Regions from separate parts of the Streptomyces sp. NPDC057137 genome, predicted to be linked through region 3. Evidence: riboswitches for the same ligand, from Rfam matches in the RefSeq annotation. Region 3 holds a riboswitch; each other region holds the start of a gene.
What was found. Region 3 has a riboswitch for thiamine pyrophosphate ahead of ACFT9I_RS17195 (thiamine ABC transporter substrate binding subunit). Riboswitches for the same ligand answer to the same signal wherever they lie in the genome.
Positions count from the first base shown of each region.

Region 1: linked by a shared signal. The riboswitch ahead of thiO (glycine oxidase ThiO) and the one ahead of ACFT9I_RS17195 (thiamine ABC transporter substrate binding subunit) in region 3 are both predicted to bind thiamine pyrophosphate.
Region 2: linked by a shared signal. The riboswitch ahead of thiC (phosphomethylpyrimidine synthase ThiC) and the one ahead of ACFT9I_RS17195 (thiamine ABC transporter substrate binding subunit) in region 3 are both predicted to bind thiamine pyrophosphate.

Region 1 is NZ_JBHUUW010000106.1:3,672-13,971, reverse strand. It holds gene metF (methylenetetrahydrofolate reductase [NAD(P)H]) at 1-236, opposite strand, end outside; gene thiE (thiamine phosphate synthase) at 392-1,060, opposite strand; gene ACFT9I_RS38530 (Rv2175c family DNA-binding protein) at 1,163-1,528, opposite strand; gene ACFT9I_RS38525 (NAD(P)/FAD-dependent oxidoreductase) at 1,575-2,738, opposite strand; TPP riboswitch at 2,903-3,017, shown strand; gene thiO (glycine oxidase ThiO) at 3,014-4,219, shown strand; gene thiS (sulfur carrier protein ThiS) at 4,216-4,452, shown strand; gene ACFT9I_RS38510 (thiazole synthase) at 4,458-5,252, shown strand; gene ACFT9I_RS38505 (PASTA domain-containing protein) at 5,384-7,582, shown strand; gene ACFT9I_RS38500 (deoxyribonuclease IV) at 7,586-8,467, shown strand; gene ACFT9I_RS38495 (sulfite oxidase-like oxidoreductase) at 8,490-9,122, opposite strand; gene bfr (bacterioferritin) at 9,277-9,756, shown strand; gene ACFT9I_RS38485 (bacterioferritin-associated ferredoxin) at 9,791-10,108, opposite strand; gene ACFT9I_RS38480 (class II 3-deoxy-7-phosphoheptulonate synthase) at 10,288-10,300, opposite strand, start outside.
Region 2 is NZ_JBHUUW010000007.1:171,015-181,314, reverse strand. It holds gene ACFT9I_RS09075 (hypothetical protein) at 137-664, opposite strand; gene ACFT9I_RS09070 (fatty acyl-AMP ligase) at 661-2,397, opposite strand; gene ACFT9I_RS09065 (acyl carrier protein) at 2,373-2,699, opposite strand; gene ACFT9I_RS09060 (PaaI family thioesterase) at 2,706-3,227, opposite strand; gene ACFT9I_RS09055 (ferritin-like domain-containing protein) at 3,268-4,527, opposite strand; gene ACFT9I_RS09050 (MFS transporter) at 4,552-6,009, opposite strand; gene thiC (phosphomethylpyrimidine synthase ThiC) at 6,264-8,042, opposite strand; TPP riboswitch at 8,036-8,178, opposite strand; gene ACFT9I_RS09040 (YibE/F family protein) at 8,250-9,668, shown strand; gene ACFT9I_RS09035 (SsgA family sporulation/cell division regulator) at 9,708-10,142, opposite strand; gene ACFT9I_RS09030 (IclR family transcriptional regulator) at 10,295-10,300, opposite strand, start outside.
Region 3 is NZ_JBHUUW010000018.1:30,123-40,422, reverse strand. It holds gene ACFT9I_RS17215 (hypothetical protein) at 1-424, shown strand, start outside; gene ACFT9I_RS17210 (LOG family protein) at 483-1,661, shown strand; gene ACFT9I_RS17205 (ABC transporter ATP-binding protein) at 1,694-2,776, opposite strand; gene ACFT9I_RS17200 (ABC transporter permease) at 2,782-4,395, opposite strand; gene ACFT9I_RS17195 (thiamine ABC transporter substrate binding subunit) at 4,536-5,630, opposite strand; TPP riboswitch at 5,710-5,834, opposite strand; gene rlmN (23S rRNA (adenine(2503)-C(2))-methyltransferase RlmN) at 5,890-7,002, opposite strand; gene ACFT9I_RS17185 (phosphatidate cytidylyltransferase) at 7,178-8,248, opposite strand; gene frr (ribosome recycling factor) at 8,248-8,805, opposite strand; gene pyrH (UMP kinase) at 8,935-9,714, opposite strand; gene tsf (translation elongation factor Ts) at 9,914-10,300, opposite strand, start outside.

The sequences.
Region 1 (10,300 bases), on a different contig from region 3:
ATGCGCTGGGTCGCCTTGACCGTGCCCGCGCGGGTGGAGCCGCCCGCGCCGTAGGTCACCGAGACGAAGTTCGGGGCGACGGCCTCGATCCGGCGCAGCGCGTTCCAGAGGTTCCGCTCGCCCTTCGCCGTCTTGGGCGCCCAGAATTCGAACGAATACGACAACTCGCCGGTCGCGAGCAGGTCACGCACCGTACGGGCGTGATCCGTCCTGATCGAAGCTGCTCCGAGGGCCATACCGAAAGGTTATCGAGGGGTGTGGCGATCACCCAACCAGAGCAAGAGATTTTGTCCGTTTCACACCATCCCCGCCCATCCTTCGGGCGGTACGGACATGCGGTACGGACATGCGGTACGGACTCCGGCCGGGGCCGGCGAGGACGCCCGGGACGTCAGGCGACCCGGTCGCGGACACGCTTCGCGAGGCCGGCGGCCGCCGTGGCCGGATCGTCCGCCTCCGTGAGGGCCCGGACGACCACGACCCGGCGGGCCCCGGCGTCCAGCACCTCGTCGAGGTTGCCCGCGTCGATCCCGCCGATCGCGAACCACGGGCGCCGGGTGGCCAGCGACGCGGCGTACCGCACGAGGTCGAGGCCCGGGGCGGGCCGGCCGGGCTTGGTGGGGGTGGGCCAGCAGGGCCCGGTGCAGAAGTAGTCCACGCCGGGCTCGCCGGCCGCCGCCATCGCCTCGGCCTCGGAGTGTGTGGAGCGGCCGATCAGCAGGTCCGTACCGAGGATGGCGCGGGCGGCGGAGACGGGCAGGTCGCCCTGGCCCAGGTGCAGCACGTCCGCGCCGATGGCGTGCGCCACGTCGGCCCGGTCGTTCACGGCGAGGAGCTTGCCGTGGCGCCGGCAGGCGTCGGCGAAGACCTGGAGGTGCTCCAGCTCCTCGGCCGCCTCCATGCCCTTGTCACGCAGCTGCACGATGTCCACACCGGAGGTGAGGACGGCGTCCAGGAACTCGGGGAGATCCCCCTGCCGCTTCCGCGCGTCCGTGCACAGATAGAGCCGGGCGTCGGACAGCAGATCGAGTGCGCTGGGCGCACCGGGCGCTGCGGGCATGCGGGTCTCCCCCGTCGGATCGAGATCGGTATCTGTCGTATCTGGGGGTGGGGCCCGGCGGTGCGCGCCCGGGGCCCCGCCCCGCCCACGGCCGGACAGGGCTCAGACGGCGAGCGCCTGTGCGCGGCGCTTCACCTCCGTACCGCGATTCTCGCTGAGGGCCTGCGCGGGCGTGCCCGGCAGGGACGGGTCGGGAGTGAAGAGCCACTCGAGCATCTCTTCGTCGGTGAAGCTGTCGTCCCTCAGGAGCGTCAGGGTCCCCGCGAGGCCCTTGACCACCTTGTCGCCGTCGATGAAGGCGGCCGGCACCTGGAGCGCGCGGTTCTCACCGCGGCGCACGGCGATCAGCGTGCCTTCCTTGACGAGCTGGCGTACACGCGTCACCTCGATATCGAGCATTTCGGCGATATCGGGCAGGTGGAGCCAGGCAGGGACGAGAGCATCGATCTTTGCGTCAATCTCAGTCACAGGACAAGCCTGCCATCCCGGACTGACAGTCGGAAGCCGAGCCGGGTCAGAGGGCCGTCAGTTTGAGCGGTACGGCGGGGTCGGCGGCACGCTCCGTGTCGATCCGGGCGCCCGACGCGACGAGCTTGCGGCCCTGCGCCAGATCGCGCGGCCTGCCGACGGCCAGCAGCGCCACCAGCGCCCCGTCACGCAGCCAGAGGACCGACCAGGCGGCGCTCGCCGGGTCGCCGCGCCACAGCAGGGTGTCGGCCCGCGCGTGATGGCCCGCGTACTGCACGAAGCGGCCGAACTGCTCGGACCAGAAGTACGGGACCGGGTCGTACGGCTCGTGCGACTCCCCGACGATGTCGGCGGCGACCGTACGTGGCCCCTGGAGCGCGTTGTCCCAGTGGTGCACCATCAGCCGCTCGCCGTAGCGGGCCGAGGGGAACGAGGCACAGTCCCCGACCGCGTACACGCCGGGCTGTGAGGCGCGCAGCCGGTCGTCGGCCGTGACGGCGCCCTCGGGGCCCGTCACGATGCCGGAGCCCGCCAGCCAGGCCGTGGCGGGTCTGGCGCCGATGCCCACGACCACCGCGTCCGCCGCCAGCTCGCGGCCGTCGGCGAGGACCACCGTGCCGGGTTCCACGGCTGCCACGCGCGCGTGGGTGAGGAGTTCGGCGCCGCTCTCCGCGTACCAGTGCGCCATCGGAGTGGCGACCTCGGCGGGCAGGGCGCCGGCGAGGGGACGGCCCGCGGCCTCGACGACGGTCACCGCGCAGTCGGCCTCCCTGGCCGCGGTGGTGAACTCGGCGCCGATCCAGCCCGCGCCGACCACGACGATGTGCCGCCCGCGGTCCAGGACGGGGCGCAGCCGCGCCGCGTCGTCCAGGGTGCGCAGCAGATGGACACCGGGCACGCCCTCGGCGCCCGGCAGTGTGATCGGCTCGGCGCCGGTGGCGATGACGAGCACGTCGTACGGAACCGGCCCCGCCTCCGTGTCCAACTCCCGGTCCCCGGGACGCACACCGGTCACTTCGAGACCCAGCCGCAGTTCCACGGAGAGCGCTTCGAAGTCCACGTCGAAGGCCGAACTCTCCGCCGTCCCCAGGAGGACGGCCTTCGAGAGCGGGGGCCGGTCGTAGGGCTGGTGCCGCTCGGCGCCGATGAGGGTGACGGGGCCGTCGTGGCCCAGTTCGCGCAGTGCCACGGCGGTCTGCACACCCGCCATACCCGCGCCGACGACGACGGTGCGCCGCTCGTCCGTCTGCTTCCGCTGCTCGCTCACCCGATCACCTTAAGGACCCGGCCGGGACGACGACTCCCTTACAGGGCGCGGGGACAGGGGGTTACGCTGACTCCCGAAGCACTTATCGGCAGTAGCGAACAAGAGACTTCACACCTCGCGGGAGCCCGCACGCAGCGGGCTGAGAGGGAGGCTGACACGGCCTCCGACCGTACGAACCTGATCCGGGTCATGCCGGCGAAGGGAGGAGCTGGACGCCCATGCGGTCATCTCATACCGACGTCCTCGTCGTCGGGGGCGGGATCATCGGCCTCGTCACCGCCTGGCGGGCGGCGCAGCGCGGACTCGGCGTCACCGTCGTCGATCCGGAGCCGGGCGGCGGCGCCGCGCAGGTCGCCGCCGGAATGCTCGCCGCCGTCAGCGAACTCGACCACGGCGAACAGACCCTGCTGGGGCTGAACATCGCCTCCGCGGGGCTCTACCCCGACTTCGTCGCCGAGTTGGAGTCGGTCTCCGGCCAGGACACCGGCTACCGCGTCTGCGGCACGCTCGCGGTCGCCCTCGACACCGACGACCGGGCGCAGCTGCGTGAACTCCATGCCCTCCAAAGGAGGTCGGGTCTGGAGTCGGAGTGGCTCACCGGCCGCGAGTGCCGGCGGCTGGAGCCGATGCTCGCCCCGGGGGTGCGCGGGGGTCTGCGGGTCGACGGCGACCATCAGATCGACCCGCGCCGGCTCGCGGCCGCCCTGGTGACGGCCTGTGAGCGGGCGGGGGTGGTCTTCCACCGGGCCTGGGCCGAGCGTCTGCGGGTGGTCCGGGACCGGGCCGCCGGGGTCGCCGTCGGCGGCGGCGCCGAACTCGGCGCCGACCAGGTCGTCATCGCCGGGGGCAGCCTCAGCGGGCAGCTCGCGGGCGTGCCGGACGACGTCCTGCCACCGGTACGCCCCGTGAAGGGCCAGGTTCTGCGGCTGACGGTGCCACGCCCGTACGCGCCGTTCCTGTCCAGGACGCTGCGGGCCGAGGTCCGCGGCAGCCACATCTATCTGGTGCCGCGCGAGAACGGCGAGCTGGTCGTGGGCGCCACGAGCGAGGAACTCGGCTGGGACACGACGGTGACGGCGGGCGGGGTGTACGAACTGCTGCGCGACGCCCACGAACTCCTTCCCGGCATCACCGAACTGCCGCTCACCGAGACCCGTGCCGGGCTGCGGCCGACCTCGCCGGACAACGCCCCGCTGCTCGGGCCGACCGCCCTGCCGGGGCTTCATCTGGCGACCGGGCACCACCGCAACGGGGTGCTTCTGACGCCCGTCACCGGTCAGGTGATGGCGACCGTGCTCACGACGGGCGAACTGCCCGACGACGCGCGGCCCTTCACACCGGGCCGCTTCTCCCCCGGCTTCGCGCCCGGCTCCTCGCCGGGCTTCTCCCCCGCCGTCTCCGTAGGTCAGGAGCAGCACGCATGACCGACACCACGCATTCGTCCGCGCGGGGATCCGTGACCGTCTCGGTGAACGGTGAGGCCCGGGTCCTCGCCGGCCCCGTCACCCTCGACGTCCTCGTCGCGACCCTCACGCCCGCCCCGTCGGGCGTCGCCGCCGCGCTCAACGAGACCGTCGTCCCGCGCGGGCGCTGGTCGGCCACCACCCTGTCCGACGGCGACCGCGTCGAAGTCCTCACCGCCGTCCAAGGAGGCTGAGCCCGATGTCCGACGACCGGCTCGTCATCGGCGACTCCGTCCTCGACTCCCGCCTCATCATGGGTACGGGCGGCGCGCCCAGCCTCGACGTACTGGAACGGTCCCTGATCGCGTCGGGCACCGAACTCACCACCGTCGCCATGCGCCGGCTGGACCCCACCGTGCACGGCTCCGTCCTGTCCGTGCTCGACCGGCTGGGCATCCGGGTCCTGCCGAACACGGCGGGCTGCTTCACCGCGGGCGAGGCTGTCCTCACCGCCCGTCTCGCGCGGGAGGCGCTGGGCACCGACTGGATCAAGCTCGAAGTGGTGGCCGACGAACGGACGTTGCTGCCGGACCCGATCGAACTGCTCGACGCCGCCGAGACGTTGGTGGACGACGGCTTCACCGTCCTGCCGTACACGAACGACGATCCGGTGCTCGCCAGGAAGCTGGAGGACGTGGGCTGCGCGGCGATCATGCCGCTCGGCTCCCCGATCGGGTCGGGTCTGGGCATCCGTAACCCGCACAACTTCCAGCTGATCACCGAGCACGCGCGCGTGCCGGTCATCCTGGACGCCGGGGCCGGTACGGCGTCGGACGCCGCGCTCGCCATGGAGCTGGGCTGCGCGGCCGTCATGCTGGCGTCGGCGGTCACCCGCGCGCAGGAGCCCGTCCTGATGGCCGAGGCGATGCGGCACGCGGTCGAGGCGGGCCGGCTGGCCCACCGCGCGGGCCGCATCCCGCGCCGGCACTTCGCCGAAGCCTCGTCTCCTACGGAGGGGCTGGCGCGGCTGGACCCGGAGCGGCCGGCGTTCTGACGGCGGTCTCAGGGGGCCGGCGGCCGTTTGCCGCGATGTGGTGTGCGTGCTGTCACAAGACGGCCCCAGTGGCGTGTCAGGCCTGACCCGGGGCTGCGGGAGTGTCGGTGGCGGCTCGTAGACTCGGCCGGGTGGATACGACGCTCAAGGACCCTCTCGTCGGGCAAGTGCTCGACGGCCGTTACCGCGTCGACGCGCGCATCGCCGTCGGCGGCATGGCGACGGTCTACCGGGCCGTCGACACCCGGCTGGACCGGGTCCTGGCCCTGAAGGTGATGCACCCGGCCCTGGCGACCGACGCCGTCTTCGTGGAGCGCTTCATCCGCGAGGCCAAGTCCGTGGCGCGGCTGGCGCATCCGAACGTGGTCGGGGTCTTCGACCAGGGCGCCGAGGGCGCGTACGTCTATCTGGCGATGGAGTACGTCGAGGGCTGCACGCTGCGGGACGTCCTGCGCGAGCGGGGCGCTCTCCAGCCGCGTGCCGCGCTCGACATCCTGGAGCCGATGCTGGCCGCGCTGGGCGCGGCCCACCGGGCCGGTTTCATCCACCGGGACATCAAGCCGGAGAACGTGCTGATAGGGGACGACGGCCGGGTGAAGGTCGCCGACTTCGGTCTCGTACGGGCCGTCGGCTCGGTCACGAACACCACGGGCACGATCCTCGGCACGGTCTCGTATCTGGCACCGGAGCAGATCGAGTACGGCACGTCCGACACCCGCGTCGACGTGTACGCGTGCGGTGTCGTCCTGCACGAGATGCTGACCGGCGCCAAGCCGCACGGCGGCGACACCCCCGCGCAGGTGCTCTACCTCCATCTGAACGAAGACGTGCCCGCGCCGTCCGCCGCGGTGCCCGGGATGGCGATCGACCTGGACGAGCTGGTCGCGGCGGCCACCGCCCGCAATCCGGAGATCCGCCCCGAGGACGCGGTGGCGCTCCTCGCGCTGACCCGTCGGACGCGCGCGGCGCTCGACGACGCGCAGCTGGACGCGGTGCCGCCGCAGGCCACGACGGCCTCGACGAGGACCGCGCCGGCCGACGCCGGGCCGCAGGACCGCGCTCCCGGCACGAACGGCGCGGGAGCCTCCGGCGGCACGGGCGTCGGCACCGCGTCGGAGCCGTCCCAGGACAGCCACGGCGGCACCGCCGACAGCGGGGCCGGGCGCTCCCGTAACGCCTCTCTCGCCTCCGTCGCCTCGCACGACGCCTCCGACAGCGCTTCCGCCAGCAGTCTCGGCGACGGCTCCGACGACCGTACGAGCGTGATTCCGCGCCGCGTCCGCCCCCACGCGGCGTCCGACGGGTCCGATACGCCCGGCTCGTCGGCCGCCTCCTCGGGAGACGGCGTCCGCCGCACCAGCCGGCTCACGATGCCGCCGCCGGGACCGCCCGCGCCGCCCCATCAGCCGCCGGCGCGCCGCCGCGGCGGGCGCGGCGGCCACCGACCCCGCAGAGGCGTTCTCACGATCGTGGTGGCCGCGCTGCTGGTGCTCGGTGTGGGCGTCGGTGTCTGGTACATCAACTCGGGGCAGTTCACCCGCGTCCCCTCGCTCCTCGGGCAGACCGAGCAGGTCGCGAAGAAGCGCCTGGGCGACGCCGGCCTGGACGCGAAGGTGGGACACGACTTCAGCGAGACGTTCGAGCGCGGCACGGTCATGCGCACCGACCCCGAGCCCCGCTCGCGGATACGGGGCAACGGTTCGGTGACCCTCGTCATCTCACGCGGCCCGGAGATCGTGCGGGTCCCCGACCTGGCCGGTAAGTCGCTGGCCGACGCCAAGGACGCCCTGAGGAAGGCCGGCCTCGCGCCCGGGGTCATCACCCGGTCCTTCGACGAGGAGACCGACCAGGGCGCCGTCATCCGCTCCCAGCCGAAGGCGGGCACGGAGCTGCGGCCCGACGCCGGAGTGGCGCTGGTCGTCAGCAAGGGCAGGCCGGTCCACATGCCTGACGTGACCGGTCAGTCCGAGGAGGAGGCGACCGCCTCGCTCGAGGACGCGGGACTCGACGTGAAGATCGCGGCCGAGCGGGTCAACTCCCCGGAGGACGCCGGAGCGGTGGCCGAACAGTCGGCGAAGGAGGGCAGCAAGCTCGCCCGGGGCGACACCGTCACGCTGACCATCTCCAAGGGCCCGCGGATGATCGCCGTCCCGGACGTCACGGGGAAGTCGATAGACGACGCCAGGACCCAGCTGACGGAGGCGGGCTTCGAGGTGGAGGTCGACCGGAGCTTCCCGTTCCTGGACGACACCGTGTCGAAGCAGTCCGTCGACGGCGGCGAGAAGGCCGCCGAGGGCAGCACCATCACCATCACGACCAAGGGAATCTGAGGCTTGACGCTCCCCGACCGCCCGCGCAATCCCGTCGGCGGCCATGTTCCGGTGGCGGGCGGCCTCGCCCGGGTGGGGCTGGCCTGGGCGCGTGACATCGGCGCCGAGACCGTCCAGGTCTTCGTCGCCAATCCACGTGGCTGGGCGACACCCGCCGGGAATCCGGCGCAGGACGAGCAGTTCCGTACGGAGTGCGCCGCCGAGGGGCTGTCGGCGTACATCCACGCCCCGTATCTGATCAACTTCGGCTCCCACACACCGGAGACGGCCGAGCGGTCCGTGGACTCGCTGCGGCACAGTCTCCGCCGGGGCCGGGAGATCGGCGCCCCGGGTGTCGTCGTGCACACCGGTTCGGCGACCGGCGGGCGGCCGCGCGAGGTGGCGCTGGCGCAGGTACGGGAGCGGATGCTGCCGCTCCTCGACGAGCTGACGCACGACGACGACCCGTATCTGCTGCTGGAGTCGACCGCGGGCCAGGGCTCCTCGCTCTGCTCGCTCGCCGAGGACTTCGGTCCGTACTTCGACGCGCTGGACTCGCATCCCAAGCTCGGCATCTGCCTGGACACGTGCCACATCTTCGCGGCGGGCCACGATCTGGCCGCACCCGGCGGGACGCACCGGACGCTGGACAAGCTGGTGGGGACGGTGGGTCCGGGGAGGCTGAGGCTGATCCACGCCAACGACTCCAAGGACGTGTCGGGCGCCCGTAAGGACCGGCATGTGAACGTCGGCGCGGGTCATATCGGCGAGGCGCCGTTCCGGGCGCTGTTCTCGCATCCGGCGACCGAGGGGGTGCCGCTGGTGATCGAGACGCCCGGTGGCAAGGAGGGGCACGCGGCGGATGTGGCCCTGCTGAAGAAGCTGCGCGAGGACGGACGGGCCTGAGACCGGCCGAGACAGGGGCGGACTACAGCTCCGGGCCGTCTCCGGGCCCTTCCTGGTACGAGTAGCGCTGCTCGCCCCAGGGGTCGCCGATGTTGTGATAGCCGCGCTCCTCCCAGAAGCCGCGGCGGTCGGCGGTCATGTATTCCACGCCCCGGACCCATTTCGGGCCCTTCCACGCGTACAGATGTGGCACGACGAGCCGCAGCGGAAATCCATGTTCGGCGGTGAGGAGTTCGCCGCCTTTGTGCGTGGCGAAGATGGACCGTTCCGATGTGAAGTCGTCCAGCCGGATATTGGCGCTGTATCCGTACTCGGCCCAGACCATGACATGGGTGACGCTCGGCGCCGGCGGAGCCAGTTCCAGGAGCGTACGGGCGAGTACGCCGCCCCATTCGGCCCCGAGCATGCTGAATTTTGTCACGCAATGCAGATCGGCGACGACTGTCGAGAACGGCAGCGCCGAGAACTCCTCGTGATTCCAGCAGCGCTTGTCGCCGTCGGCCGTGGCGCCGAAGACCCGGAACTCCCAGCGGTCCGGCTTGAACTTGGGCACCGGCCCGTAATGGGTGACCGGCCAGCCCCGTTGGAGCCGCTGCCCCGGTGGGAGCCCGGACTGCGCCGACTCCCGCTCTTCCCGGCTTTCCGGCTGACCCATGCCTTCCATGGTGACAGACCGCGAAGGGTGGTCATGACCAGGTACGGCCCGATTCCGGCAACTGCTACTAAGTAGGGCCTTACTGGACGCCCTTCTGGCACGGTGCGAGGATGCGCGCATCCTGGCCAGTCCCCGTGTGGAAGGAGCCTCTGCGATGCAGGGCGACCCCGAGGTCATCGAGTTCCTCAATGAGCAGCTGACCGCCGAATTGACCGCGATCAACCAGTACTTCCTGCATGCCAAAATGCAGGAGAACTTCGGTTGGACGAAGCTCGCGAAGTACACACGGGCCGAGTCGTTCGACGAAATGAAGCACGCGGAGATCCTGACCGACCGGATTCTCTTCCTGGACGGTCTGCCGAATTATCAGCGGCTTTTCCATGTACGTGTGGGACAGACCGTCACCGAGATGTTCAACGCCGACCGGCAGATCGAGGCGGAGGCGATCGACCGGCTGCGGCGCGGCATCGAGGTGATGCGCGCCAAGGGCGACATCACTTCCGCGAAGATCTTCGAGTCGATCCTCAAGGACGAGGAGCACCACATCGACTATCTCGACACCCAGCTGGACCTGGTCGAGAAGCTCGGTGAGCCGCTGTACATCGCCCAGCTGATCGAGCAGCCGGACAGCTGACGGCCCGGCCGGCGGACCCCGGCGGGCCGGTGCGTCAGGCGGCTTCCCGGCCCACGGACGTGGCCACCGCCCGTACGGCGGCGGACTGCGCGGCAGCCGCCTGTACGACGGCCGACTGCGCGACCGCCGTCTCCGCGGTCGCGGTCTCCACGGCCGCCGTCCCCAGCAGCTCACGGCGCGGGCAGCCGCCACGGCCGAGGATCGACTGGATGCTGCGTACGCACGAACCGCAGTCCGTGCCTGCCTTCGAGGCCGAGGCGATCTGGCGGGGGGTGCACGCGCCCGCCTCCGCGTGTTCCCTGACCTGCTTCTCGGTGATGCCGAAGCATGAGCAGACGTACACGCGGTTCACCTCCAGGCGGGATCGTTCGGCCGGCGCCGCCCCGTTCCGAACGGTGAGGCAAACCTAACCTTACCTGCCCTCCGGTGCACGCGACAGTCCCCCGTACGTGGGTGGGGCGCGGATCACATCGCGATCCGCGCCCCACCGTGCGTACTGCTCCGCGTCCCCGCCGCGGTTACGACAACGCCCTACTGCGCCCGG
Region 2 (10,300 bases), on a different contig from region 3:
TGATATTTAGGGAGTATACGTGGCCAAGAGGGGCCTTCAAGAAATGAAATTCATCACTAATTCTGCCAAACACCCACATTCCGAAGTAAATTACTGTTAAGAGTTCGGTCAAGATCCGTGTCTCAAGATCGACGTCTCAAGATCCGTGCGGCAGCCCGACGGTGAGCCGGTAGCCGCACGAGCCGGTATGGGCCATCTGACAGAGCCCGACATCCGGATCGATGTCGTCCGGCAGATCCATCGCCTTCAGCCAGCCGGTCAGCCGTTCGCCGGGACCGCAGTGGTATTCCTTTTCGATTCCCGCCTTCTTGACCCCCTTGTAGGCGAAGCACGTGATGACCTTGAGGTCGTGCGTGCCCGTGTCGTTGTCGAACGACTCCTCCGCCTCGAACAGCGAACCGAGATAGAGGTCAACCGCCGCCTGGAACAGCCGGCGGTACTGCTCGACGGTCTCGACCTTCTCGATGCCGAGACCGCGCATCAGCCGCACCATCTCCTGGCGCCCGAACTCGCGCACCACCGCGATGTTGGCCTCGTTCGCGCCGTCGATGCCGCCCGACAGCGCGGTCTGGTAGTACCAGAGCCCGTCGGTGGCCATCCATGAGCGGCGCAGCAGCTCCTCGCGCTGCGTCGCCGTGAGTTCGGGAGTGGGGTCCGCGCTCATGAGGTCACCTTCTGTTCGTCCGTCCGCGTTACGGGGTCGGCGCCGGCCGCTGCCAACACCTCCTCCACGCCGTGCCGTTGAAGCTTTCCGCTGGAGGTACGCGGGAGCCGCCCCCGGCGTACGAGAACGATGTCGCGCGGCGTGAGGCCGAGCGAGTCCGACACGGCGTACCGCAGCCGGGCGATCAACTCCTCGCGGGCCGCCGCCACGGACTCCTTGGTCTCCGCGACGAGCACCAGTCCCTCACCGTCGGGGAACGCCACTCCCGCCGCGAGGACCGCGCCGTTCGCGACCCCGGTGACCCGGCCCGCGACGGACTCGATGTCGCTCGCGTAGTAGTTCTGGCCGAAGACGATGATCACCTCCTTCTTCCGCCCGGCGATGAACAGTTCGCCGTCCTGCCGGAAGCCCAGATCGCCGGTGGACACCCAGCCACCGGCGTGGACGGTGGCCCGGGTCGCCTCCTCGTTGTCCTCGTAGCCACGCGTCACCGAGTCGCCGCGGATCTGGATCTCGCCGACCAGCGAGGCGTCGGTCAGCGGCGTACCGGCCTCGTCGACCAGCCTGACCTCGGTGTTCGCCACCGGGAGGCCGACCGAGACGATCTCCCGGCCGCCGTGAGTGCTGTCGGTGCTGTCGGTGCTGTCGGTGCCTTCCGGCACGGGCTCCACCACGCCCCGCGAGAGCGCGTCGCGCCGTACCCACGTACCGCGCACCGCCCGGCCCGTCGGCGCGAACGTCACCGCGAGGCTGCCCTCCGCCAGGCCGTACACCGGCAGGAAGGCATCGGCGCGGAAGCCCGCCGGCGCGAAGTGCGCCGAGAACCGGCGCAGCGTGTCGGGGTCGATCAGCTCCGCCCCGTTGAGCGCGAACCGCCAGCGGGACAGATCGAGTTCGGGCACGCGCTCGGCCGGGACCCGCCGCAGGGCGTACAGATAGCCGGAGTTGGGCGCCGTCGTCGCGGTCACCCCGTACCGGCTGATGATCCGCAGCCATCGGCCTGGGTCCCGGAGGAAGTCCTCGGGCGGCAGCAGATACGTCTCGGCGTCGGTCAGCGCCGGCGCGAGGAACGCGCCGATCAGGCCCATGTCGTGGAAGAGCGGCAGCCAGTTGCAGCTCACGTCCGTGTCGTCGATTCCCAGCCCCCCGGCGATGGAATCGACGTTCGCGAGCAGGTTGGCGTGGCTCAGTACGACGCCCTTCGGGCTCTCGCTGGTGCCCGAGGTGTACTGGACGAGCGCCGGATCACCGGCCGCCACGTCCACGTACACCGGCGAGGTCGCGCGCGTCAGCGCCACGTCGAGGATCTGGAACTCACCGTCGGCGCCGCCGAGCGCCGGCTCCAGCAGCCCGCCCAGCATCTTGTCGGAGAGCACGACGCGCACCTTCGACTGGCGCATCACGAGCACGATCCGCTTCAGATGGATGTCGAGCGAGGCGAAGCGCACCGGCGGCGGTACGGGCACGGGCACCGCGCCGGCGGCGAGCACGCCGAAGAACGCGCGGGCGAAGTCGATCGAGGTGGGGAGCGCGACGGCGACCCGCTCCCCCCGTACGACGCCGCGCTCCAGCAGTCCGCAGGCCAGCTGCCCGGCCTCGGCGTGGAGCTGGCCGAAGGTGACGCGCTCGGCCTCCTCGTCCCCGCGGAACAGGCGCATACCGTGGCCTGTTCCGCGGGCGGCGACGGCGGCGAGCGCGTCGACCAGGCTCACGCCGAGGTCTTCTGCCGGCACAGGTCCTCCACCACGCCCTGGAACTCCCCGATCGTCTGGACCCGGAAGGTGACCTCGTCCTCTATCTCGATGTCGAACGCCTTCTCGGTGGTGAGGACGATCTGGAGCACGCGCATCGAGTCGACGTTGGGGAGGGAGCGGAAGTGCTGGTCGGGCGTCAGACCGGCGGCGGGTATGTCGAGTTCGTCGGCGACGATCTGACGGATCTTCTCGCGGACGGCTTCGTCGGTGACCGCGGTGTCGGTGGTGACCGCGCTGTCAGCGGTGGTGTCGGTGGTGACTGCGGTGTCGGTGGTGTCCATGTGTGGTCAATCCCCCTGTGTGGTGGTCCTGTTGGAGGCCCGGAGCGCGTCGACGAGTCCGGTCGGCAGTCGTGTGCCGTACGTGCCGAGCACTTCGTCCGTGAGCAGGTGGAACGTGCCGTCGGCGGCGGCCACGAGATCGCCGCCCGGCAGCCGGATCTCCCCGGAGGCACGTACCGACAGCGCGTCGCGCTTGGTGATCTCGGCGTGCGCCGTGTACTCGGCGCCGGTCTCCATGGGCCTGCCGTAGCGGATGCGCAGGCCGGTGGTGAAGGCGGAGATCCGGTCGGACCGGTACACGGCCTGGGCCAGCGTCTCGTCCAGGATCGCGGCCACGATCCCCCCGTGGATGACACCGGGGAACGACTCGTAGTCGGCGCCGAGCTTGATCCGGGTGCCGAATCCGTTGCCTTCCTCCTCGAAGACCAGCCGCAGTCCGATGGGATTGTGCGGGGCGCAGCCGAAGCAGTTGGCCGTCTCGGCCGCCGCCTCGCCGGCACTGTCTGTGGTGAACGCTGACTCGGGCAAACCCCGCTCCTCAGGTCGTGACTGTCGCTGTCGGCGCCGGTCAGATGAGCGAGCGGAGCTTGCGCTTGACGTCCTTCGACGACTCGATCGAGTCGTCCTCGACCAGCCGTCGCACCATCGACAGCACCTTGCCGTCGGCCGCGTCGGTGGCGCCCGCCTGGATCGTCTCGATACGCCGGACGCCCTTCGCGGACGTCGAGTGCGGGTAGAAGTGCCCGGCCGGGTGCTTGAGTCCGTCGCTGCGGTCGGCCAGCCAGACGTACGCCATCTTGAGCGCGGCGATCTGGCTCTCCCGGTTGCCGTCGCACAGCTCCTGCGTGAAGACGTAGAACGCGCGGGCGTGCCGGGACTCGTCACGGCCGAGGAGCTTCCAGATGCCCCGGACCACGGGCTCCTTGGTCTCGGCGGCGAGCGCGCGATAGAGCTCGGCGGCGCGTGCCTCGGAGATGATGTTCATCATCAGGGTGCCGACGCGGGTGTCGCCCATCGGGTACGGCTCGCGCTTGTACAGCGCGTGCTTGGAGCGGACCTTGACGCCCAGCTTCTCCAGGCAGCGCGCCTGTACGAGCGAGTGCCGCGCCTCCTCGGCGCCCCAGCTGAGCGCCCAGGACGAGAAGCTGGTCTCGCCCTCCCACTCGCGCAGGAAGTTGTGCGCGCCCGGCAGGGTGCCGAATTCGATGATCGCCGCCTCGGTGAGGAAGTCGACCTCCTCGGCGCTCATCAGCTCGGGGTTGAGCTTGTCGAGTTCCAGCTCACGCCAGTCCCAGCGGGTGGTCTCGAACCAGTCGAAGATCTTGTTCCACGTCATGTCGAGGTAGAAGTCGGTGTAGAGCGGGTCGAGGATCAGCGAGCCGTGGGCCCGCATGCCTATCTCCACGGTGTCGGCGAATCCGAACCCGTCGAAGGAGGCCGGGGCGATGATGTCCTCGACGTCGTGCACCTCGGCCCAGCCGGGTACTTGGCCGCCGGCGCCTTCGCCGACCACGTACACCCGGGTCTTGGCGAAGCCGCGCATGCCGCGCAGGCTCCGGACCGCCGCCGGTGCCGAGGAGCCGCTGCCGCCGATGAAGGCGACGGCCACGTCGGTGCCCGGTTCGAGGTCGTTCAGATAGCGCTCGAAGGTGTCGGGGGTGGCCCGGTCGAGGCCGATCTCGCCGAAGCGGGCGAGGGAGAGCTGCGGGCCGAGGGCGAGCGCGGGCAGACAGTCGACGAAGACGACGCGCGTCTTGCTCGTACTCACGAGGCCGTCGGTGCCCAGGACGCCGTTGGCGCCCGTGCCGAGATTGATGCTGGTACTCATGACGTTTCCTCTCGAAGGAGATGGTTACGTGCTCGCCGGCGCCCGGGAGCCACGGGCGGCAGGACGCGAGGTCATGCCGAACGCGGTCGCGGCGCCGAGCATCATGAAGATTCCGATCGCGATCCAGGCGTGGACGAACGCCTCATGGGTCGCGTCGTAGGTGAGCGGAGTGCCGAGGATCGCGACCAGCAGGCTGATTCCCAGCACGCTGCCGATCTGCCGGCTCATGTTGACCACCGCGCTGCCCGTGGAGAACCGGGCGGCCGGCAGGTCGGTCGTCGCGGTCGCGAGGATCGTGGGGAGCGCGAGGCCCACCCCGACGCCGCCCACCAGCCAGCCGGGCAGCAACTCGCTCGCGTAGTGCGGGCTCTGATCGATGCTCACCGCCATCAGCACCACTCCGGCGGTGCACAGCAGACAGCCGATGGCGACCATCCGGCCCGCCGGGACGCGTGCCGCCAGCTTCGCGGCGACGATCGCGGCCAGCGGGACCATCAGCGGGCCCGGGGCGATCCCGAGTCCCGTACGCAGCGCGGAGTACTGCCACACCTGCTGCATCCACAGGATCGCGGTGAGCAGGTTCGCGGCGAACGCCGCGCTGAAGGCGATCGCCGTCACGTTGGACCAGACGAAGGCCCGTACCCGGAGCAGCGCCGGTTCGATCACCGGGGAGGCGTGGCGCAGCGACCGGAACCAGAACACCGCGGTCCCGAGGACCGCGCCGGCCAGCACGGCGGACGTCCGGACCGCGGACCAGTCGTTGATCTTCACCAGGCCGAGTGCCAGCAGCCCGATCGAACCCGTCAGCAGGGCGGCTCCCGGCAGATCGGGCAGCCGGGTCACCGTCGCCTCCTTGGAGTCGGGGACGATACGTACGGCCACGACCAGGGCGAGGACGCCGATGGGGATGTTCACCAGGAAGATCCACCGCCATGACGCGCTGACGAGCAGCCCGCCGAAGACCGGCCCGGCCGCCGCCGCGAGCGCCGCGCTCGCCGACCAGATCCGTACGGCGCCGGCCCGCCGGTCCGGCGGGAAGGCCGAGAGCAGCAGACCGAGGCTGGCGGGGGTCAGCGCCGCGGCGCCGACCGCCTGGAGCACCCGGAAGGCGACCAGCTGCCACAGCGACGTCGAGACGGCGCAGGCGGCGGACGCCAGGGTGAAGAGGGCTACGCCGAGAAGGAATCCGGCCTTGCGGCCGTAGCGGTCGGACAGCCGTCCCAGGGGCACCAGGAGTGCGGCGAAGACGATCGCGTAGGCGTTGAGGACCCAGGAGAGGTCCGCGAGCGACGCGCCGTCGAACTCACGGCCGATGGCGTCGAAGCCGACGTTCACGATGAAGAGATCGAGCCCGGCCATGAAGGCGGCCAACGACAGGATCCCGAGCAGCAGTCCGGAGTGCGGCGGCGCCGGTGACGGCGGTGCCGATGCCGATGGGATGGGGGCGGGCGTTGGTTGTCCGGTGCCGGCTTCTGTGGCCAATGCGGTCAATCCCTCGGGACGGTGGGAATGTCGGTGGAGCGCTCTGCCGCCTGCCGTCTACGGGACTCATCCGATACGTATCCCATGTCCCGGTACAAGGGATTCCGGCCCGTCCCCACCTTTCACGGCCCCAACCACCACTTTGGTGGGAGTCCCGACTACGACCTACGGAGCACGGCACGGCACGAGCACGGCACGACGAAGGCCCCCGACCGGGACCGGTCGGGGGCCTCTCCGCCATGCGATACGTCCGGTCAGTCCGCCAGCGGCAGATAGACCCGGTTGCCGCTCGCCGCGAACTCCTTCGACTTGGCCGCCATGCCCGCCTCGATCTCGTCCTGCGAACCGCCGTGGTCACGCCGGATGTCGTGCGAGATCTTCATCGAACAGAATTTCGGCCCGCACATCGAGCAGAAGTGCGCGGTCTTCGCCGGCTCGGCGGGCAGTGTCTCGTCGTGGAACTCCCGCGCCGTGTCCGGGTCGAGCGCCAGATTGAACTGGTCCTCCCAGCGGAACTCGAACCGCGCGTCCGACAGCGCGTCGTCCCACTCCTGTGCCCCCGGATGCCCCTTGGCCAGATCCGCCGCGTGCGCCGCGATCTTGTACGTGATGACGCCGGTCTTCACGTCGTCGCGGTTCGGCAGGCCCAGGTGCTCCTTGGGGGTCACGTAGCAGAGCATCGCCGTGCCCCACCAGGCGATCATCGCGGCGCCGATGCCGGAGGTGATGTGGTCGTACGCCGGGGCGACGTCCGTCGTCAGCGGGCCGAGCGTGTAGAACGGCGCCTCCTCGCAGATCTCCTGCTGGAGGTCGATGTTCTCCTTGATCTTGTGCATCGGGACATGGCCGGGGCCCTCGATCATGGTCTGCACGTTGTGCCGCTTGGCGATGGTGTTCAGCTCGCCCAGCGTCCGCAGCTCGGCGAACTGCGCCTCGTCGTTGGCGTCGGCGATCGAGCCGGGGCGCAGGCCGTCACCGAGGGAGTACGTCACGTCGTACGCCGCGAGGATGTCGCACAGCTCCTCGAAGTTCTCGTACAGGAACGACTCCCGGTGGTGCGCCAGGCACCACGCCGCCATGATCGAGCCGCCGCGCGAGACGATGCCGGTCTTGCGGCGGGCCGTCAGCGGCACGTAGCGCAGCAGCACGCCCGCGTGGACGGTCATGTAGTCGACGCCCTGCTCGGCCTGTTCGACGACGGTGTCCTTGTAGATCTCCCAGGTCAGCTCCTCGGCCTTGCCGTCGACCTTCTCCAGCGCCTGGTAGAGCGGCACGGTGCCGATGGGGACGGGGGAGTTGCGCAGCACCCACTCGCGGGTGGTGTGGATGTTGCGGCCGGTGGAGAGGTCCATGACCGTGTCGGCGCCCCACTTGGTGGCCCAGGTCATCTTGTCCACCTCCTCCTCGATGGAGGAAGTGACCGCGGAGTTGCCGATGTTGGCGTTGACCTTCACCAGGAACCGCTTGCCGATGATCATCGGCTCGATCTCGGGGTGGTTGACGTTGGCGGGCAGCACGGCGCGGCCGGCCGCGATCTCCTCGCGTACGACCTCGGGCGCCACGTTCTCCCGGATGGCGACGTACTCCATCTCCGGAGTGATGTCGCCCCGCCGGGCGTACGCGAGTTGGGTCACCGCCTGCCCGTCGCGGCCCCGGCGCGGCTGGCGCGGGCGGCCGGGGAAGACGGCGTCGAGGCCCCGTAGATCAGTCGCTCCGCTCCGGAGGAGGCCGCCGCGGGGCGAGGTGTGCTTGAGGCCGTCGTCCTCGGGGCGGACGGGGCGGCCCGCGTACTCCTCGGTGTCGCCGCGGCCGATGATCCAGTTCTCCCGGAGCGGTGCGAGCCCGCGCCGTACGTCGGTTTCGACGGTGGGGTCGGTGTACGGCCCCGACGTGTCGTACAGCGTTACGTCGTTGCCGTTGGTGAGATGCACCTGACGGACCGGCACCCGGAGGTCGGGGCGTGAACCTTCCACGTACCCCTTGTGCCAGCCGATGGATCGCGCGGCAGACGTGTGTGTGTCCTGAACGGTCATGGAGACCTACTCCCTACGCCGGCATTACCCGGTAACAGGTTCGGCGGTCGACGCAGCTCAGGGATCCGGGGAAACCCCGGAACTCCACAGTCAGCGTCCTCTCAGCCCGGTGCTCCGAGCTCCCGCGTGTGTAAAGGCACCACCACGCTAACGCGATGTCGGGCGTGCTGAACAGGGGGCCTCCGTCGTTCTTGCGATGATCGGTCGGTGACCTCACCCCAGCAGACACCCGATACGCATGGCCACTCGCACAGCCACGGGCCGGCCGCGCCGGTCTCCAAGCATCTGCGCAAGGTCATCGCCGCGGTGCTGATTCCCTTCGCGACGGCCGTCGTTGTCGGACTCGTCGTGCTCTGGCCCGGTGGCGCCCCGGCGCACGAACGCACCGGTGTCGGCTTCGACCGGCAGACCGAGCAGGGCCGGGTGGTGAAGATCGAGCAGATCGACTGCAAGGACGTGAACGCCGCTCAGGTCCCGCCGACGGGCGACACGTCGACGCCGGAGGGTCGTGCGGCACAGCGCGCGCAGACCGGGGACTGTGTGAAGGCGACGGTCGAGGTGACGAGCGGCAAGGACAAGGGGCGTACGTTCGTCGAGGTCGTCCAGCCGGACGCGCCCCGGCAGTTTCACGTGAAACAGGGCGTCGTCGTCGCCTACGCGCCCGACGCGCCGCGTGATCTGCAGTACTCGGTCACGGACGTGGACCGCACGATGCCGATGGCGCTGCTGGCCGGGATCTTCGCGCTCGCGGTGATCGTGGTGGGCCGGCTGCGCGGGCTGATGGCGCTGGTCGCGCTCGTCATCTCGTTCGCCGTACTGACGCTGTTCATCCTGCCGGCGATTCTCCAGGGCTCGAATCCGCTGATCGTCGCGGTCGTCGGCGCGAGCGCCATCATGCTGATCGCGCTGTATCTGTGCCACGGTCTGACGGCCCGTACGTCGGTGGCCGTCCTCGGCACGCTGATCTCGCTGCTGCTGATCGGGCTGCTGGGCTCGCTGTTCATCGGCTGGGCGAGTCTGACGGGCAACACGGACGACAACACCGGACTGATCCACGGTCTGTATCCGGAGATCGACATGAGCGGTCTGCTGCTGGCGGGCATCATCATCGGATCGCTCGGCGTGCTCGACGATGTGACGGTCACCCAGACCTCGGCGGTGTGGGAGCTGCGTCAGGCGGATCCGACCATGGGGCCCCGCGCGCTCTACCGGGCGGGGATCCGGATCGGCCGCGACCACATCGCGTCGGTGGTCAACACGCTCGTACTGGCCTACGCGGGCGCGGCGTTGCCGCTGCTGCTGCTCTTCACGATCGCGGAGTCGAGTGTGGGGACGGTGGCCAACAGCGAGCTGGTGGCCGAGGAGATCGTACGGACCCTGGTGGGGTCGATCGGTCTGGTCGCGTCGGTGCCGGTGACCACGGCGCTGGCGGCACTGGTGGTGTCGGCGGACCGGCCGGGGGCGTCGGGGGGATCGGCGACGGAGACCGCGACGGGGGCGCCGTCGGGGGCACCCTCGGGCGGGCCGTCGGGAGCATCCTCGGGACCGCTGTCGAAGGCGTCTGTCGGGGCGCCGTTCCGGGGTCTGCGGGCGCGCGGCGGAGGTGGGCGGCGCCGTAAGGCGTAGCCCTCCAGCCCTTCGGGGGCAGGCGCCGGGGGCGGGCGCTCAGCCCGCGTTCTCCTCCGCGAGGATGCGGCCGAGCGTCTCCTCCAGGTTGGTCTCGAAGTCCCCGAGGGCCATCTCCTGGCCGAGCGGGACCAGCCGGTCCGTGCGGTCGAGGAAGGCGACCAGCGGCGGTGCGCTGACCCGGAACAGGGCGTGCTCGGTGCCGACCTGCAGTCGGATGTGGACGTCGGAGAGTTCTTCGGGCTCGGTCGGCGAGATGTACACGTCGCCGTCGCCGCTGGGTTCGTTGATGCCGTCGACCAGCAGCTCGCGGCCGAAGGCCCAGGTGACCGGGGCGTCGCCGGGCAGATGGAACGTCATTCGCACCGCGTAGGGGTCCGTCGTCTCGTAACGGAGTTCCACGGGAATTCGGAATGAGAGCTCTTCGGAGACCAGGAAACTCATCAGGACTTCGGCCTGAACCAACTCGCGCATCATGTACCCCGCAGTGGATGACGGAAAGTTACGGAGAGTAAGAAATTCAGAGTGATTTCGGGGGTTTGAGGGGTGAAACGTCCGGTATTGATGCCCCTTGATCCTCTTCTTAATCGTCCAGCACGCAGTAACAGATCACAAGGAGTGATATTTCAGAT
Region 3 (10,300 bases):
TATCGCGCACCTCTGCGGCCGGCTCCTCCAGATGCTTCGGCCCGGCGCGACCCGGCTGCTCGCGGGGCGCGTCCTGATGGACGAGGCGGTACGGATCGGCCGTCCGCTGGGCGTGGTCTGCGCGGTGGTCGCCGGCGGCTTCGCCGCCGCGGCGCTGTACGGCCCCGGTGACCCGCGTCCGTTCGGACCGCTCACCGGCCTCGGCGCCACGCTCGTCGTGGGCTGCACCGTCGCGACGCTGCTGACGGCGGTCCTGGAGGCCAAACGCGCCCGCACCGACACGACGGCGGCGTTGGTGCGGGTGGGCGCCCCCACGGGTCTCCTGCGCACGGCCGCCGCGCTGCGGGCGGGCGCGCTGCTCGCCGTCTTCGGGCCGCTGACGTGGGTGATCGCCGCACTCGCCGCCGTACCGCTCACCGGCTGAACCGGCCCGCTTCCCGGACCCGCGTTCCCCTCCCGTACGAGGGGCCTATCGTGTCCGCATGGCGTACGGCGAAGGACACGACGGACATGAAGCGCAACAGGCAGCGGCGCAAGGCCCCCAGGGCCCCTGGGAGCACCGGGCGGACGGCCTGGACCGCGAGATCGAGACCCTCGACGAGTTCGACCAGGTGATCCTGGGCGGGACGCTCAGCGGCTTCCGCGTCCAGTCGGTCGACCTGACGGGCCGTACGCTCGCCCTGCTGTCCACCGACACCTCCGAAACCGTCTTCCTCGGCTGCCCGATGGCACCGGACGCCGCAGCGAAGATACGGGCGGACGGGGCCCTGGTCTTCCCGCCCGTCCCGCACCTTCCCTTCGACCCGTACCGGGGCCTGCTCTATTCCCCCGAGCAGCTTTTCGAGGGGCTGGACGCGGGTGGGTACGAGGCGACGCCGGACGCGCTCGCCTACGAGTGGTTCCAGCGCACCAAGGCCGACGGCGACATCCTCGCCTCGATGCTGAGGTCGGTCCACGACGACGCGATCTCGGACGCTCTGGACGAACTCCTCGTCGGCGCACGGGTCGTCGGCGTGATGGGCGGCCACGCCATGGCACGGGGCACCGACGCGTACGCGGGGGCGGCGCGTCTCGGCCGCGAACTGGCCCGTACGGGGCTGACGGTCGCGACCGGCGGCGGCCCCGGCGCCATGGAGGCGGCCAACCTCGGCGCCTACGCCGCCCCGCATCCCGACGAAATGCTGGACGAGGCCCTCGAAATCCTCGCCAAGACACCGTCGTTCAGCCCGTCGATCTCCGACTGGGCGCGCGCCGCTTTCGAGATACGGGGCCGCTGGCCCGGCGGCGACGGCTCTGTGGGCATCCCCACCTGGTTCTACGGCCACGAACCGCCGAACGCCTTCGCCGGCCACATCGCGAAGTACTTCGCCAACGCGACCCGCGAGGACGGCCTGCTCGCCCGCTGCAACGCCGGCGTCATCTTCCTGCCCGGCGCCGCGGGCACCGTCCAGGAAGTCTTCGACAACGCGACGCCGAACTACTACGAGTCGCGCGGCGAACCGACGCCCATGGTCCTGGTCGACCGCGCGCACTGGACGGAGCGGCTGCCTGCCTGGCCGCTGCTCACGTCGTTGGCCCGGGAGCGCTCAATGGAATCGCGCATCGCGCTCGTCGACTCGGTGACCGAGGCTCCCGAGGCCCTGGCCCGGCTCTCGGGCTGACCGACCTGGCGTACGTGCCGGGTGACACCTCGTCAGTCCGCCCCGTTGTCGCCTGTCGGAGCTGTGCTCTCTTCGGCGTCGGCCGACTCCGGCTCTCTTTCGTCGAGGACCACCACGTCCTCGGCGGCGAAGGAGACCCCGACCGTCGCGCCCTCGTCGGGCACGTCGCGGAGGCCGCACTCCGCCTCCACCTCCGGCCCGTCCGTGGGGCGCAGCAGGACGGCGACGTGGCTGCCGCGGAAGGTGCGCGCGCCCACGGTGCAGCGAAGTCCGTACTCGGGGGCGCCAAGCCGGACTCCCGCAGGACGTACCAGCAGCGTGCGGGGGCCCTGGGGCGAGTCGGCGGGCACCGGGATCCTGCCCCAGGGCGTATCGGCGACGTCGCCGTGCACCGTGGCCGGCACGACGTTGTCGAAGCCCAGAAAGCGCGCCACGAACGCGGAGGCCGGGCGCTGCCAGACCTCCACCGGTGTGCCGGTCTGGACGACGTGTCCGTCGCGCATCACCACGACCCGGTCGGCGAGCGCGAACGCCTCGCCCTGATCGTGTGTGACAGCCAGCACCGTCGTGCCCAACTGCGCGAACACGCCGCGCAGTTCCACGACCAGGCGCTCGCGCAGACTGCGGTCGAGCTGGCCGAGCGGTTCGTCGAGCATGAGCAACCGGGGCCGGGGGGCGAGCGCCCGCGCCAGTGCCACACGCTGCTGCTCGCCGCCGGACAGCGTAGCGACGGCGCGGCGCTCGGCGCCCGGCAGGCCGACGAGGTCGAGCAACTCGGCGACACGTCGCCGCTGTTCGGCGCGCGGTTCGCCGCGCATGCGCAGTCCGAAGGCGACGTTGCCGCCGACGTCACGCTGCGGAAAGAGCTGGTGATCCTGGAACATCAGTCCGATGCCGCGCCGGTGCACCGGTACACCCGCCTGGTCGGTGCCCTCCAGCAGCACCCGTCCGGAGTCGGGCGGCTGCAGGCCGGCGACGACGCGCAGCAAGGTGGACTTGCCGCTGCCGCTCGGTCCCAGCACGCAGACGATCTCGTGCGCGGCCATCTCCAGATCCACCGCGTCGAGCGCCGTACGCCGCCCGAACCGTACGGTCACGTCCTCAAGAGCGAACAGGGCCATCAGAACTCTCCGGAACGGTCGGTACGGATACGTTCGAGCACCAGCAGCGAGACGGCGCACACCACCATCAGCACCGTGCTCAGCGCCATCGCCTGCCCGTAGTTGAGATCACCGGGCCGCCCCAGCAGCCGCGCGACGGCGACCGGCAGTGTCGGCCGGTCCGGTCGCGCGATGAAGACCGTGGCACCGAACTCGCCGAGCGAGACGGCGAAGGCGAATCCGGCGGCCACCAGCACCGCTCGGCGCACCATCGGCAGATCCACCTCCCGCCACACACGCAACGGCGAAGCACCGAGAACGGCGGCGGCCTCGCGCAACCGCCCGTCCACGGCGCGCAGTACGGGAAGCATGATCCGTACGACGAAGGGGACCCCCACCAATGCCTGGGCGAGCGGCACCAGGATCCACGACGCCCGCAGGTCCAGGGGCGGCTTGTCCAGCGTGATCAGGAACCCGAAGCCGACGGTCACGGCGGAGACGCCCAGCGGGAGCATCAGCAGCGCGTCGAAGCCCCGTACGAGGCGCCCCGCCCTGCGGGTGAGCGCGGCGGCCGCCAGCCCGCCCACGACCAGGGCGATGACCGTCGCCACCAGGGCGTAGCGCAGGGAGTTCCAGACCGCTTCCAGCGGCGGTACGAGGAACGTGCCGCCGCTCGCCTCCACCGAACGAAGTGCCCGGTAGTAGTCGAAGCCGTACCCGGCAGGGCCGTCGAGCGACCGCTCGATCAGCACGCCGAGGGGTAGCAGAATCAGAAGGAGGACGGTGCCGAGCACCCCGGCGAGCAGCGCCCACTGGCCGACTCCGCGCGGCCTGCGCGCCGTCTGCGCGGGGTCGACCAGTTTCAGGGCGGTCTCCCGCCTCCGTACGGTCCAGGCGTGCAGCGCCAGGACCGCGCCGACGGCGGCGAACTGCACCATCGTCAGAACGGCGGCGGTGGGCAGATCGAGCAGCTGCGCGGTCTGCCGGTAGATCTCCACCTCCAGCGTGGAGTAGGCCGGACCGCCCAGGATCTGGACGATGCCGAAGGAAGTGAAGGTGAAGAGAAAGACCATCAGCGCCGCGGCGGCTACGGCGGGGCCGAGCGCGGGCAGCGTGACGCGCCACCACGCCGCGAACCGCCCGGCGCCGAGCACTCGCGCGGCCTCTTCCTGACGTGGGTCGAGGCGGGCCCAGAGGCCCCCCACGGTGCGGACGACCACCGCGTAGTTGAAGAAGACATGCGCGAGGAGGATCGCCCATACCGTCGTGTCCGCCCGCACGCCCCACAGTTCGTCGAGCAGCCCGCCGCGCCCCAGCAGGGCGAGGAACGCCGTGCCGACAACGACGGTCGGCAGGACGAACGGCACGGTCACGACGGCGCGCAGCACCTCTTTGCCGGGGAACTGGAAGCGGGCGAAGACGTAGGCACCGGGGAGCGCGATCAGCAGGGTGAGGGCGGTGGAGACCGCAGCCTGCCACGTCGTGAACCAGAGCACCTGCCCGATGTCGGGCCGGCTCAGCACGTCGCCGAACCTGCCCCAGTGCCAGGAGCCGTCCGCCTTCAGCCCGCGGCCGACGATCGCGGCGACGGGGTAGGCGAAGAAGACCGCGAAGAAGGCGACGGGTACGGCCATGAGGCAGAGCCGTACGGCGCTCCCCCGGCGCCGTACGACGCGCGCCGCGCGCCCCGCTCCCCGGTCCCGTCGTCGGACGACGGGACCGGCGGCGGCAGCCTTACCCGTGGGCCTCTCGCCCTTCCGGGCGGCCTCCGCGCCTACTTGACGACGAGTGAGGACCACGACTGGATCCACTCGTCACGGTTCTTGGCTATCTTCTCCGGCGCCACCGTCTCCGGGTTGTCGACGACGGCGCCGTGGTCGGTGAAGAGCGCGGGCAGCTTCGCACCGTCGACGACCGGGTTCACGAACATGTTGAGCGGCATGTCCTCCTGGAAGGTCTTGCTCACCAGGAAGTCCAGCAGGGCCTTGCCGCCCGCCTCGTTCTTCGCCCCCTGGAGCAGGCCGGCGAACTCGATCTGGCGGAAGCAGGTGCCCGCGGCGACGCCGGTAGGCGCTTCCTTGGGCTGCGGGTCGGCGTACAGGACCTCGACAGGCGGGCTCGACGCGTACGAGACGACGAGCGGACGCTCCGCCTTCGCCTTCTTGCCGCCCGCCGAGCCGGAGAAGTCCTCGTTGTAGGCCTGTTCCCAGCTGTCGACGACCTGGACGCCGTTGGCCTTGAGCTTCTTCCAGTAGTCCTGCCAGCCGTCGTCCCCGTACGCGGCGACGGTGCCGAGGAGGAAGCCGAGGCCCGGTGAGGACTGCTCGGCGTTCTCGACGACGAGGAGGTCCTTGTAGGCGGGCTTCGTCAGGTCGGCGAAGGACTGCGGCGGGGCCAGTTTCTTGTCGGTGAAGTACTTCTTGTCGTAGTTGACGCAGATGTCGCCGGTGTCGACGGGGGTGACACGGTGCTTGGCGTCGTCGAGCCGTACGTCGGCGCGGACCTGGTCGAGTCCCTTCGCCTCGTACGGCGTGAACAGACCGTTGTCGAGAGCACGGGAGAGCAGGGTGTTGTCGACGCCGAAGAAGACGTCGCCCTGCGGCGAACCCTTGGTGAGGATCTCCTTGTTGAGCGCCTCGCCGGCCTCGCCGCTCTTGAGCACCTTGACGGTGTAGCCCGTCTGCTCGGTGAACTCCTTCAGTACGGAGTCCGAGGCGGCGAACGAGTCGTGGGCGACGAGCGTCACGCTCTTGGACTTCGCGCCGTCCGACGCCGTGGAGTCCTCGGATCCGCCGCCGCACGCGGCGAGCGTGGAGACCCCCAGCGCGGCGGCGACGGCGCCGACCGCCATCTTCTTCGTGGTACGCACTGAATTCCTCCTGGGATGTCCAGGAGAAGACGCGGCCCTGCCCCGCGCCGGCGAACCGGAGCAGGGCAGGGCGCAACAGCTTGAGTGATGACCGAACTTCCTACCCAGAATGACCTGGGCAAGGTTCAGAGGGTCTGCGACCGTGAGGCTCTTCTCGAGCCTCTGCCGCACTCTCAGCGCTGTGGCGCTCCCCTGTCGGAATATGTAATTCGTTCGAACCCCAGCGTACATGGGCCCCGACGGGGCCCCTTCGCCGCGCTCAGCGCTCCGTCGCCGCCAGCTGACCGCACGCTCCGTCGATCTCCTGGCCGCGGGTGTCGCGCACCGTCACGGGCACCCCGTGGGACGCGATGGCCTCGACGAAGGCCTTCTCGTCCTCGGGGCGTGAAGCGGTCCACTTGGAGCCGGGCGTCGGGTTGAGCGGGATCAGATTGACGTGCACCCGCTTGCCCTTGAGCAGCCGCCCCAGCAGATCGCCCCGCCACGCCTGGTCGTTGATGTCGCGGATCATGGCGTACTCGATGGAGATCCGGCGCCCCGACTTCTCGGCGTACTCCCAGGCGGCGTCCAGCACCTCCCGCACCTTCCAGCGGGTGTTGACCGGCACGAGGGTGTCACGCAGTTCGTCGTCGGGCGCGTGAAGCGAGACGGCGAGGCGGCACTTGAAGCCCTCGTCGGCGAATCGCAGCATCGCGGGCACCAGGCCCACCGTCGAGACGGTGATGCCGCGCTGCGAGAGGCCGAGACCGTCCGGCTCCGGGTCGGTCAGCCGACGGATCGACCCGACGACGCGGCGGTAGTTGGCGAGCGGTTCGCCCATGCCCATGAAGACGATGTTGGAGAGCCGGGCGGGGCCGCCGGGGACCTCGCCGTCGCGCAGCGCGCGCATACCGTCCACGATCTGGTGCACGATCTCGGCCGTGGACAGGTTGCGGTCGAGACCCGCCTGCCCCGTGGCGCAGAACGGGCAGTTCATGCCGCAGCCCGCCTGCGAGGAGATGCACATGGTGACCCGGTCCGGGTAGCGCATCAGGACGGACTCGACGAGCGTGCCGTCGTGCAGCCGCCACAGCGTCTTACGGGTGGTGTCGTCGTCACAGGAGATGTGCCGGACCACGGACATCAGGTCGGGCAGCAGCTCCGTGGCGAGCTTCTCGCGCGCGGCGGCCGGAATGTCCGTCCACTCGGCGGGGTCGTGCGCGAACCGCGCGAAGTAGTGCTGCGACAACTGCTTGGCGCGAAACGCCTTCTCGCCGAGCGCCGCCACGGCCTCGCGACGCTCCTCCGGCGTGAGGTCGGCGAGGTGCCTCGGCGGCTTCTTGGCGCCACGGGGCGCGACAAACGTGAGCTCTCCGGGATTGGGCGGTGCCATGAGCTGTTTTCTCCTCGGTACGACGAGGCCGGTGTTCCCCGCCGGCTGCGGGAGGGACATGGGCACACTGCCGGTGCCAGGAGACCTCATGTGACGGGCCCCGCGACCGCGGAGCGCAGTAAGGCCCGCCGTACGGGACGGCGGGCCTTACCAGGGTAACCGGTACGGATACGGCTCAGCCCGAGCCGACGAACACCACCAGCAGCAGCCACACCACCGGGGCCGTCGGCAGGAGCGAGTCGAGGCGGTCCATGATGCCGCCGTGACCGGGCAGCAGCGTGCCCATGTCCTTGATCCCGAGATCCCGCTTGATCATCGACTCGCCCAGGTCACCGAGCGTGGCACTGGCCGCGACGGCAAGACCGAGCAGCAGGCCCTGCCACCAGGTGCCGTCGTCGACGAGGAACTGCATGCACAGCGCGCCGGCCACCATGGCGAATCCCACGGCGCCGAACAGGCCCTCGCGGGTCTTGCCGGGGCTGATGCGCGGCGCCAGCTTGTGGCTGCCGAAGCGCCAGCCGATCGCGTACGCACCGGTGTCGCTGACGATGGTCAGCACCAGGAAGGTGAGCACGCGCCGTGCGCCGTCGTCCGCCGTGAGCATCATCGCGACGAACGTCGCCAGGAAGGGCACGTAGAACGTCGCGAAGACGCCCGCCGTCACGTCCTTGAGATAGCCCTCCGGCGGCTCCGTCATGCGCCAGGCGAGCACGGCGAGCGCGGTGAGGGCCGTGGCCACCCAGGCGCCTTCCGCGCCCCGTACGTACCCGGCGACGACCATCGCGGCGCCACCGACCGCGAGCGGGACGAGGGGCGCCTTGATGCCCTTCTTCTCGTCGAGCCGGGAGGTCAACTCCCACAGCCCGACGACGACCGCGACCACTATGACGCCGATGAAGACGGCCTTCACGACGAACAGCGACGCCACGATCACCGCGCCGAGCCCCACACCGACCCCTATGGCCGCGCGGAGGTCGCGGCCTGCCCGCTTCTTCGGCGGTGGTGGCGGAGGGGCGGACATGGGCTCCTGCGGCGTTTCGTCACGGAACAGGGGGCCGCCCGGCCGAGCAGCCCCCCGGTCGTCATCCTGGGCCCCGCCGCTCGCGGGTACGTCGGGCACGATGGGCATGGGCCGAGTCTGCTGTGCGTCAAGCTCATCGTATGCGGGACCCGCCGGGGCAGCCCCCTGGTCAGGCGGTCCCCAGTAGCCGGCGGTCGGCGGGGCCCCCCAGGAAGAGTCGTTCATCAGACCTCGAGCAGCTCGGCTTCCTTGTGCTTGAGCAGCTCGTCGACCTGGGCGACGTACTTCGCCGTCGTGTCGTCGAGCTCTTTCTCGGCGCGGCGCCCCTCGTCCTCGCCGACCTCGCCGTCCTTGATCAGCTTGTCGATCGTCTCCTTGGCCTTGCGGCGCACGGAGCGGATCGAGATCTTCGAGTCCTCCGCCTTGGTCTTGGCGACCTTGATGTACTCCTTGCGGCGGTCCTGCGTGAGCTCGGGGAACACCACCCGGATGATGTTTCCGTCGTTGCTCGGGTTCACTCCGAGGTCGGAGTCGCGGATGGCCTGCTCGATGTTGCGCAGCGCGCTCTTGTCGAACGGGGTCACCACCGCCATGCGCGGCTCGGGCACCGAGAACGAGGCCAGTTGGTTGATCGGGGTCAGGGCACCGTAGTAGTCCGCCACGATCTTGTTGAACATCGCCGGGTGCGCACGACCGGTGCGGATCGCGGCGAAGTCGTCCTTGGCGACCAGGACGGCCTTCTCCATCTTCTCCTCTGCTTCGAGGAGGGTCTCTTCGATCACCACTTGCTCCTGCGTGTCTTGAGTGGGCCCGGTGTGCTTACAGGGCCGGCGGAACCTGCGTCGCGTCTTCTTCCTGCACGGTGTCCGACCGGCAGGGCTTTGTCCATCCCCGTGCGGGGCAGCCCGAGTTCAGGCCCGGGTGCCCCGGTCGCTCACGAGCGTGCCGATCTTCTCACCCTTGACGGCGCGCGCGATATTGCCCTCCGTGAGGAGTTCGAAGACAAGGATCGGCAGCGCGTTGTCGCGGCAGAGAGTGACCGCCGTGGCGTCGGCGACCTTGAGGTTGCGGGTGATCACCTCGCCGTACTCCAGCGCGTCGAACTTCACCGCGTCGGGGTTGGTCTTGGGGTCGGAGTCGTAGACCCCGTCCACGCCGTTCTTGCCCATCAGCAGCGCTTCGGCGTCGATCTCCAGGGCGCGCTGGGCGGCGGTGGTGTCGGTGGAGAAGTACGGCATCCCCATGCCGGCGCCGAAGATGACGACGCGGCCCTTCTCCAGGTGCCGTACGGCGCGCAGCGGGATGTACGGCTCGGCGACCTGCCCCATGGTGATGGCGGTCTGGACGCGGGAGTCGATGCCTTCCTTCTCCAGGAAGTCCTGGAGAGCGAGGCAGTTCATGACCGTACCGAGCATGCCCATGTAGTCGGAGCGGGCCCGGTCCATGCCGCGCTGCTGCAGTTCGGCGCCGCGGAAGAAGTTGCCTCCGCCGATGACGATGGCGATCTCCGCCCCGTCCCGTACGACGGCGGCGATCTCGCGGGCGATGGCGTGTACGACGTCGGGGTCGACGCCGAGCGCTCCCCCGCCGGCGAACGCCTCACCGGACAGTTTCAGCATGAAGCGCCCGGCCTTCTTGCCGGGGTCGCTGTTGTCGTCGGTGGACTGGGTGGCGTCCGCGCCCTTGTTCATGGGGATCTCCTCGTGCACATACGAAGAAGGCCATTGCCGGTGGGGTCTGTGTCCCTAGCGGCAATGGCCTCCTCGTCAGATCTGCGGCCGTCCGGCGCGTGTTCGGCCGGCGGCTGCAGTAGACCCTAGCGGGGTCCACCGTCGATCGCGTACGACTGCGCTGTCCCGGGTGCTCGGCCCCGGGACGGTGTCCGGAACGTCAGGCGCCGACGCGGATGCGCGCGAAGCGCTTCAGCGTGACACCGGCCTCGTCCAGGACCTTCTTGACGGACTTCTTGTTGTCCTTCGCGAACGGCTGGTCGAGGAGGGTCACCTCCTTGAAGAAGCCGTTGACACGACCCTCGACGATCTTGGGCAGCGCGGCTTCGGGCTTGCCCTCCTCGCGAGAGGTGGCCTCGGCGACGCGGCGCTCGTTCTCGACGACGTCGGCCGGAACGTCCTCACGGGTGAGGTACTTCGGCGCGAAGGCGGCGATGTGCTGGGCGACGTCCTTGGCGACCGTGGCCGCCGTGGCGTCGTCGACGCTGCCCTTGTCCAGCTCGACCAGGACACCGACCTGCGGCGGGAGGTCGGGCATGGTGCGGTG